One region of the Pseudomonas graminis genome, then DNA from elsewhere that is predicted to be linked to it. Evidence: predicted binding sites of a transcription regulator. Region 1 holds the regulator's gene; each other region holds the start of a gene.
The links. The regulator FliA, encoded in region 1, starts transcription of late flagellar genes. The targets are predictions, from matches to a motif close to CTAAAGTTTNNNNNNNNNNNGCCGNTAA.
Positions count from the first base shown of each region.

Region 2: a site for FliA is predicted at 1,460-1,487, ahead of FX982_RS14670 (methyl-accepting chemotaxis protein). Genes of this name have one in related genera too.
Region 3: a site for FliA is predicted at 1,917-1,944, ahead of FX982_RS02070 (methyl-accepting chemotaxis protein). Genes of this name have one in related genera too.

Region 1 is NZ_CP053746.1:5,367,846-5,371,125, reverse strand. Features, by position in the region: gene flhF (flagellar biosynthesis protein FlhF) at 1-331, shown strand, start outside; gene fleN (flagellar synthesis regulator FleN) at 450-1,283, shown strand; gene fliA (RNA polymerase sigma factor FliA) at 1,280-2,023, shown strand; gene FX982_RS23825 (chemotaxis response regulator CheY) at 2,263-2,637, shown strand; gene FX982_RS23820 (protein phosphatase CheZ) at 2,657-3,280, shown strand, end outside.
Region 2 is NZ_CP053746.1:3,299,285-3,302,564, reverse strand. Features, by position in the region: gene FX982_RS14670 (methyl-accepting chemotaxis protein) at 1-1,275, opposite strand, end outside; gene FX982_RS14665 (TraR/DksA family transcriptional regulator) at 1,594-1,998, opposite strand; gene FX982_RS14660 (ABC transporter permease) at 2,345-3,280, opposite strand, start outside.
Region 3 is NZ_CP053746.1:444,112-447,391, forward strand. Features, by position in the region: gene FX982_RS02070 (methyl-accepting chemotaxis protein) at 74-1,870, opposite strand; gene FX982_RS02075 (TonB-dependent siderophore receptor) at 2,088-3,280, shown strand, end outside.

The DNA of each region.
Region 1 (3,280 bases):
CAACTACCTTGTGCTGGCGACAACCAGCCAGAAGCAGGTGCTGTCAGCGGCTTACCACAGTTATAAACGTTGCGGCCTGGCCGGGTGCATCCTGACCAAGCTCGACGAAACGGCCAACCTGGGCGAAGTGCTCAGCCTGGCCGTGACACACGAACTGCCTGTGGCCTATCTGACCGATGGCCCACGGATACCGGATGATCTGCATTTGCCGCGTCGGCACCAGTTGGTGAGCCGGGCTGTCAGTGTGCAGATGCAGGAGGAGCCAAGCGAGGAAGCGATGGCGGATATGTTTGCGGATCTTTATCACAGCACCGGCAAGCGCGCGGGCTAGGTGAAGAAAATGACAGTGGAATTTTCCTGCATCGATGGTCTGCCAGGCATTGTTCAGACACTGAACGTGCAGCCCGACATGTGGCTTAGGTCTAAGCAAGACAAGGTAAACAATTAACATGGGCAGCATGCATCCCGTACAGGTTATCGCGGTGACCGGTGGCAAAGGTGGCGTAGGCAAGACCAACGTTTCAGTGAATCTTTCACTGGCGCTGGCCGAGCTGGGACGTCGCGTCATGTTGCTGGACGCCGATCTGGGTCTGGCCAACGTCGACGTATTGTTGGGGCTGACCCCCAAACGCACCCTGGCTGACGTCATCGAAGGGCGGTGCGAGCTGCGCGATGTCCTGCTGCAGGGCCCGGGCGGCGTCCGCATCGTGCCGGCGGCGTCGGGCACCCAGAGCATGGTCCACCTGACCCCGGCGCAACATGCCGGGCTGATTCAGGCGTTCAGTGACATCGGCGACAACCTCGACGTGCTGGTCATCGATACCGCCGCCGGCATCGGCGAGTCGGTGGTGAGCTTCGTGCGCGCAGCCCAGGAAGTGCTGCTGGTGGTGTGCGACGAGCCCACGTCGATCACGGACGCCTACGCCCTGATCAAACTGCTCAACCGCGATTACGGCATGAACCGCTTCCGCGTCCTGGCCAACATGGCCCAGAGCCCGCAGGAAGGGCGCAACCTCTTCGCCAAGCTGACCAAGGTCACCGACCGCTTTCTCGACGTTGCCCTGCAGTATGTAGGCGCCGTGCCGTACGACGAATGCGTACGCAAGGCCGTGCAGAAACAGCGCGCCGTGTACGAAGCGTTTCCGCGTTCCAAATGTGCGCTGGCGTTCAAGGCCATCGCACAGAAAGTCGACACCTGGCCGCTGCCGGCGAACCCGCGCGGTCACCTGGAATTTTTCGTAGAACGCCTCGTGCATCAAACCAGCGCAGGGCCCGTCTCATGACAGCAAGTGGCTATCGCATGTACAGCAAATCGTCCAAAGACTCCCAGTATGAGCTGATCGAGCGTTATGCCCCGCTGGTCAAACGAATCGCCTACCACTTGCTGGCGCGTCTGCCGGCCAGCGTGCAGGTCGAGGATTTGATCCAGGCGGGCATGATTGGCTTGCTCGAGGTTTCGACCAAATACGACTCCACCAAAGGGGCCAGCTTCGAGACGTACGCGGGTATTCGTATCCGTGGCGCGATGCTCGACGAAGTGCGCAAGGGGGACTGGGCGCCGCGCTCGGTCCACCGCAATACGCGCATGGTCAGTGACGCGATTCGTGCAATCGAAGCAAAAACCGGCCGTGACGCTAAAGATCACGAGGTTGCTGCCGAACTTGAAATGAGTCTCGACGATTATTACGGGATTCTGAACGATACCCTGGGCAGCCGCCTGTTCAGTTTCGACGACCTGTTGCAGGACGGCGAACACGAAGGGCTGCACGAGGACGGCGCGAGCCAGTCCCTGGAACCGTCGCGGGATCTGGAAGACGAGCGCTTCCAGGCTGCGCTGGCCGAGGCCATTGCCAACTTGCCGGAACGTGAACGCCTGGTGTTGTCGCTGTACTACGACGAAGAGCTGAACCTCAAGGAAATCGGTGAGGTTCTGGGGGTCAGCGAGTCGCGGGTCAGCCAGCTGCACAGTCAATGCGCGGCGCGGTTGCGCGGTCGCCTTGGCGAGTGGCGCGCACGTTCCTGAATCAGGCGCGGGCCGCGAGGCCTGCGTGTTGCTTGTAAGACCGGCTGTGCAGGACGTGAGCGGAAGCAAAAGAGACACGGCAGGAGTCGGTCGAACCGGGTCGTGGATGATCCGGTTTCGCTGCGCTCGTCCCGGTCGATTCCACCCCTTTTCATGTTCGGCGCAGCCGGTATTGATTGAATGCGCGTTCAGGTGCTGAACGCGTTAAAGACTGCTTGGAGGTCGAATTGGACAAGAACATGAAAATCCTCATCGTTGATGACTTCTCAACGATGCGGCGGATCATAAAAAACCTGTTGCGTGACCTTGGGTTCACCAACACGGCCGAAGCAGATGACGGACTCACCGCATTGCCGATGCTGCAAAGCGGCGCCTTTGACTTCCTCGTCACTGACTGGAACATGCCGGGCATGTCCGGCATCGACCTGTTGCGGCAGGTGCGTGCCGACGAGCGTCTGCGCAGCCTGCCGGTGCTGATGGTCACTGCCGAAGCCAAGCGCGAGCAGATCATCGAAGCTGCTCAGGCCGGTGTGAACGGCTACGTGGTGAAGCCGTTCACCGCGCAAGTGCTCAAAGAGAAAATCGAAAAGATATTCGAGCGCGTCAATAGCTGATGTCCGCTGCGAGGGCGCTATGGATTCCAAAGATTCGACAATGGGTGACTTTGAGTCAACCCTGAAGAAACACGCACAAGAGCTGGTCGCGAGCCTTGAAAAAGGCAAGTTCGGCGACGCCGTGCAACTGATCCATGAGCTTAACCAGACCCGCGACCGTGGCCTGTATCAGGAAGTCGGCAAATTGACGCGCGAGCTGCACAGCGCGATCGTCAACTTCCAGATCGACCCGAACATGCCGCAGGCCGAGGAGGTCTCCCAGATCACCGACGCCACCGAGCGGCTGTCGTACGTGGTCAGGCTGACCGAAAACGCGGCCAACCGGACGATGGACCTGGTGGAGCTGAGCACGCCGTTGATGAGCGGGCTCAGTGCTGACGCCAAGTCGTTGAGCGAAGATTGGGGACGCTTCATGCGCCGCGAGATCAGCGCCGAAGAGTTTCGTGATCTGGCCCGCCGCGTCGATGTGTTCCTGACCCGCAGCGAGAAGGAGACCGCCGAGGTTTCCGCGCATCTGAACGACATTCTGCTGGCCCAGGATTATCAGGACCTCACCGGTCAGGTGATCAAGCGCGTGACCACGCTGGTCACCGAAGTCGAGCGCAACCTGCTCAAGCTGGTGCTCATGGCGAGCCAGGTGGAC
Region 2 (3,280 bases), 2.1 Mb from region 1:
CGTCAACGGTCGGCTGAACACCTGATTGTGGGTCGGCACGTAACCCTGCTGGGTGCAAGCGATGGCAAAAACCAGCCCTTCATGACGGGTCAGCAGCGGCTCTTGAATGGCCGGCAGCGTCTGATCGGTGTAGCGGTCGAAGCGCGTCTGATACTTGGCCGGCGAAGTGTTGGCGATGGGCTGATAGGTGCGGTCGAACAGGTCGGTCAGGCTGACCCGGCCCTGATCGATGTCTTGCTCGAACTTCGCGGCAATCTGGCCGGCGCCTTCCCGGGCAAGGTCATAAATGCGCTGGTGGTAGTCATCGAGGCCGACCTGGGCCAGGCGTTCGCTGATGGTTTCCGCCTGTTCTTCCATTTGCAACGCCGACTGCGCCAGGCGCCGGGTCTGGTCATCGCTGACGGCAAGGTCGCTGCGCATTTGCTCGACGGCCACGAACAGGCTGCTCAATTGTTCCTGATTGGTCTGGGCGCCCCGTGCGATTTCACCGACCTGTTGCTCGACGCCAACGGCCAGCTCGGCGATGTTCGCCAACTGCTTCCCGGTGGATTCAACCTGGGCCACGCCGCCACTCAAGTCGCCCGACAACTGGCGAATCTGCTCGACCACCTGACGGGTGCGCTGCTGAATATCAACCACCATCTCCCCTACCTCATTGGTCGCCGTCGCGGTGCGCCCGGCCAGCCCGCGCACTTCATCGGCCACCACGGCAAAGCCACGGCCGTGTTCACCGGCGCGCGCGGCTTCGATGGCAGCGTTCAGGGCGAGCAGATTGGTCTGGCTGGCGATGGACTGGATCACCGCCGTGACACGCTGAATGTCTTCGCTGCGCTGGCTGAGTGCTTCGATCAGTTCACGGCTGCTGTCGGCCCGTTCACTCAGTTGGTGCATCAGACCAATGGATTCATTGAGGACGCTGAGCCCGGCACCGCTGCTCTCCCGCGCCTGACTGGCGGCGCTGAGCGCTTGCTGGCTCAGGGTCGACGTGGCGCGCTCGGTGGTGATCATCACATCAGCGCTGCTGACGATTTGCTCGGCCGCATTGACCTGGGACTGCAGCTTGCCCGCCAGTTGCCTGACGGAAAACGCTACGGCCGCAGCAGACAACGCGTTGTGACTGGTGCTTCGGGACAGATCCTGGGTCAGACGTGTCATGCCGTCTTCGCTCGTACCTGCCACGGTCTCTGGCGTTCGTTTGGCGAACAGCGCTGGTAACCACAAGACCAACAGCGCAACGGGCAGACTCACATAGACAGATACATCGAACCAGGCCATCGCCGCAAACAGCAGGCACAGACCAAGGCTTTGCAGGGCGGGCGTCAGCCAGCGCGAACCGGTACGAACCTGCCCGTCAGCAGACGCGTGCGCGGGGTGGGAGGGTGTTGCTGCGTGACGACCTTTCGCATCCATGTCCGGGACCTGCCCTGCTTTCATTATTGTGAAAGCATTAGACGCCCAAATAGCGGCCATGCGCCATGAGTCATTGGTGGTGGTCGGTCGGAATGTGCGGTGACGGGGAACTTGAATGGGCGCAGTAGACGGTGCGCAATGGAACGGCTCGACCACCCGTTGCAGGCGGTCGAACCCGAGGGATCACGCCTGACGCTGGTGGCGGTCGATTTGCTCGTGGCGTTCCTGAGCTTCGATGCAGTACTTGGTGGTCGGGCTGATCAGCAGGCGCTTGAGGCCAATCGGCTCGCCGCTGTCTTCGCACCAGCCGAAGCTGTCGTCAGCGATGCGGCTCAAGGCCATTTCCAGTTGAGGCAGCATGCGCTGGTCACGGTCAATCACGTTCACCAGCCAGTGACGCTCTTCTTCCACGGAAGCGGCGTCGGCTGGGTCAGCCGGGGTGTCCAGGCTTTCGATCGCGATACGGCTCTGCTCGATGCGCTCGTGGATTTCGACTTTCATGGCTTGCAACAGGTCGACGAAGAACGCGTGCTGCTCGGCGTTCATGTAGTCATCGGCCGGCATCGCCAGCAACTTTTCCTTGGTCATTGATTTCTCTATAAAAAAACGTGCATTAAGGCGATCTCAAAGGTGCGCCTCAACCTGGCATAAAGAGCGCCGTAGTCTCGAAGCGCCACTTGGCACTCAATTTACGAGGGGCGGCAGTCTAAGGCCGGGTTCGGTACTCGGCAACATAATTGATCAGGATTCGTCCAACAAGGGCTTGAATACCCGACGGCATTGGGTCGCGCCGGGATTTCAACACATGCTCGCCCGGTCGGGGTGCGCTCGAAAAGCGGCAGATGGTGTCTGACCGGCCATTGCGTGATCGGTTCAAACCGATGAAAAACGAAAAGGGCCTGATATCAGGCCCTTTAAGCAGCACGTCTATAGCTTAGCGCTTGAGCTTGCGCTTGTTGCGGTACTGATCGATGACCACGGCGACGACGATGATCAGGCCCTTGATGATGTCCTGGACGTAGGCATCGACGCCGACGAAGGTGAAGCCGCTGGCCATGACACCGAGAATCAAGGCGCCGATGACCGTGCCGGTGATCCGCCCGACGCCCCCGGCCAGACTCGTGCCGCCGATGACCGCAGCGGCAATGGCGTCCAGTTCGTAGGAAACGCCCATGCCGGCCTGCCCGGTGGCTGCCCGCGCCGACGCCACTACCCCGGCCAGCCCTGCCAACAGACCGGCGATGCTGTAGACAATGATCAGGTGACGCTTGACGTTGATCCCCGAGGTGCGCGCCGCCTGCATGTTGCCGCCGATGGCGTAGGTGTATTTGCCGTACTTGGTGTAACGCAGGGCGATGTGAAAAATCACCGCCACCACCAGAAAGATGATGACAGGCATGGCGCCCTGGCCGATCGCCGTGTAGGAATCATTCAGCATGCTCACCGGCTGACCACCCGTGTAGTAGCGGGCCAGGCCCCGCGCCGAGACCATCATCCCCAGTGTGGCAATGAATGGCGGGATGCCGGTGATGGCGATGATGCTGCCGTTGATCGCACCAGCAAGCAGCCCCACCCCGAGCCCCGCGATCACCGGCGCCCACACTGGCAGATCGGTCAGCGACGGAAACACCGCGCGGGTGTAGTCCGACGACTGCGCCAGGCTGGCAGCAATCATCGCTGACAGCGCCAGCACCGAGCCTGACGACAAGTCGATGCCGGTGGTGATGATGACTTGGGTCACGCCGATCGCCAGCAGGCCGATGATCGACACCTGCAAAATCATCAGCACCAGCCGCTGGGAATTCATCAGAAAGCTCTGATCGCGGACGATCCAGCCGAACAGCTCGAAAATCAGGCCAATGCCGATCAG
Region 3 (3,280 bases), 600 kb from region 1:
CACGGCCGCCCCCGCAGGAACGTCCGTGCCGGCGAAGGGCTATTCAGTCGCTGAGCACTGGCGTGAGCCTCTGTCATTCGGCCAGTAACTGCGCAGCATCGAAGCCCATGCGCAAGTTGCCCCAATGACGGCCTTCGAAGAAGAACGGCACGTCGATCTCGGTCATGATCTCACCGGTGTCGCGCAGGTAGGTTTGCAGCAGGAAGCGCTGTTGGTTAGCGGCTGCGCGCAGGCCGATGGGGTCGGCGAACATGCGCTTGTTCCGGCACACCGGCAGGTCAATAGCACGGTCGCCCGTCGGTTTTTTCGACACCCAGCTGTTATTCACCGGGCAGTAACCCTTGCTGTCGACGATGAAGGTGACCTTTCCGCCCCTCGTGCCTTTAGTGAGCGCGTCGCACTCTTCCTGACAGATCTGCGCGAAGCGTTCGGTGTAGCTGGTCGTGTATTGCTTGGGGTCGGTACCGGGAATCAGTTTGTAGTTCTGATCGAACAGGTTGACGCCCTCACGTTGCAGCGCGGCCAGACGCACCTGGAGCCGGTCGCGGCAGTGACTGGCGCGGGTAATGCCAGCGTCCAGCGCGCCGTGCCCGAGGACAAACCGTCCCAGCAGCGCCTGGACCTTTTCCGCCACGCCCGACAGATCGCGGGTGGCGGTTGCGGAATGCTGCATGCGCTGGTCAATCGACTGGCTGTCCGCATGAATCTGCGTCACGCGGTCGTTGATGCCGGTGTTGCTGTCGGCAAACTGCTGGATGTGCGAGGCGATGTCCTCAAGCTTCGTGTGGGTGGATTCGAAGTCGCCAATCATGCTTTCGAAATGCCCTGACGCACGCTCGACCACTTTCTGGGTCTCCCGGGCGCTGTGGCTGATCTGCGTGGTTTGCTCGTGGGTCGAACTGACTTCCAGCAACATGGCGTCGATGTTCTGGGAAATGTCCTCAGTGGCGCGGCTGACGTTCTGGGCCAGGGTCCGGACTTCATCGGCAACCACCGCGAAACCACGCCCGCTCTCCCCTGCACGCGCCGCTTCGATCGCCGCGTTGAGCGCCAAAAGGTTGGTCTGGGAAGAGATCTGTTGAATCAATCCGACGATGGATTTGATGCTCGACGAACGCTGGTTCAGCGCCGAAACCAGCGTGCCGAACTCATTAAGGCTGCTGGAAATCTCACTGATGTTGCCGGTCACTTCCAGCAGTTCGGTGTAAGAGTCGCGGGCCATGCTGAGGTTTTGCGCGGTGGTCCCGGAAATGCCCTGGGTCTGCCGGGACACCTCGGCAATCCGCCCCACTGCGTCGTTGCTCTGCTCCATGACTTCCTTGGCGAAGCGTGCCTGATGGGTCGCGCTGTCGCTGGAGTCGCTGATGTTTTTCAACGACCGCGCAGACTCCACGGCAATGTTCACGGTCAACGCCTGAACGCTGCTGATGATCTCCCGCTGCTTGGCAAGAAACCGGTTGCAGGTGCTTGCCAGCACGCGGATTTCATCGTGGGTCAACAGCGGCAAGTCTTTGGACAGGTCGCCCTCGCCATTGGCAATGCCTTCCAGCGCCTGGGTCATCTGGGTGACCGGCCGAACGATCAGGTGCCGGAAATACCAGACCATGAAGCTGACCAGACAGAGGGTGAACAGCGTGCTGCCGAGAATGGCGTTGCTCAGCACATCGAGCTTGCCCTCGATCATGCTTAGCGTCCCCGCCGGCAACTGTGCGCTGCGCAACTGCAACAGCACGTCGGCGCGGATGCTCACGGCCACCCAGTACACCACGGCGCTCACCACCACCATCAGAAACAGGCTCGACAACTTCTTGGTCAAAGAATTGAAAAACTGCCTCTCGACGGACTCGTACAACGCCTTGAACGCATGCATGCCACGGTTCCCTGTGCCAGTAATGAAATGGGTTGCGAATTAAGGTGTTTCGACTGCCGGGGTGAAAGCTTTAATGCTGCGGGGTGAAGGCACCCGATCATGGCCAGCGTTACAGCCAGCACCAGCTCAAGGAATAAGTGACATTGATTCTCAATTGTAACTTCCTGATAATTGAGAACCATCACCATTTGTAACATTCGCCGGAGCGTTGCCCGCCATGCGTCACTCGATCCCCTTTTGCCCAAAGGCCCTTTCGTTAATTGCCCTGAGCGTGCTCAACACAGCGAATGCGGAAGAGACAGCGCTCAGCCTGCCCGCTACCGACGTGACGTCAACCGTCACTTATGGCGACACAGGCAACCCGCAGGGCTACCAAGGCAAACCCAGCAGCACCACCACTCGGCTGGACCTGACCAACCAGGAAACGCCCCAGGGCGTGACCAACATCAAGCGCGAGCAAATGGATGACTTCAAGCTCAACAGCATCCGCGATGTGTTGACCAGCACCCCCGGCGTCAACGTGCAGAAAGTCGAAACAGACCGCACCTACTTCACCGCGCGCGGTTTCGACATCAACAACTTCCAGTACGACGGCACGGCCATGCCGATGACCAATGGTTTGCTGGTGGGCGACATCGACCTGGCACCCTACGAGCAGGTCGATATCGTACACGGCGCCAACGGCTTGATGTCCGGGGCCGGCAACCCCTCGGCCACGGTCAACTTCATCCGCAAACGCCCGACCTACGATCCCCAGGCAAAGATCGACGTGACCGCCGGTTCCTGGGACACACGCCGGGTGGACATCGACGTCTCCGGCCCCCTGACCGACTCGGGCAACGTCCGGGGGCGCGTCATCTACGCCAACGAAAACGGCAACTCATACCTTGATCGTTACGCCCGCGAGAAGAACATCTTCAGCGGTCTGCTGGCATTCGACCTGAGCGACAGCGACACGCTGACCCTTGGTTACGAGGACCAGAAAACCAACGCCAATGGCTCAAGCTGGGGCGCACTGCCGCTGGTCGACGGCAATGGCAACGCCATTCATTACAGCAGCATCCATTCCAATATTTCCCAGCCGTGGGTGCATTGGGACGTTCACACGCAACGTGCCTTTGCCGAGTGGGAGCACACCTTCGCGAACGAGTGGAAGTCGAAGCTGACCGTCGCCGGCGCCGAGCACCGCGAAGATACCGAGATGTTCTACATGTACGGCGACAGCACCTCACCCACCGGTTACACCGGGCTGGGCTCCAAGTACAAAGACAAGAACCTCGAACTCAGTGGTGATTACTCGCTGAGCGGGCCGTTCACGTTGGGCGGTCGCGAACATCAACTCACGCTGGGGGCGAACGCTGCACGCCAGCGCAATCGCGAATCCTCCCAGTACGGCGACGCTCTCAACTA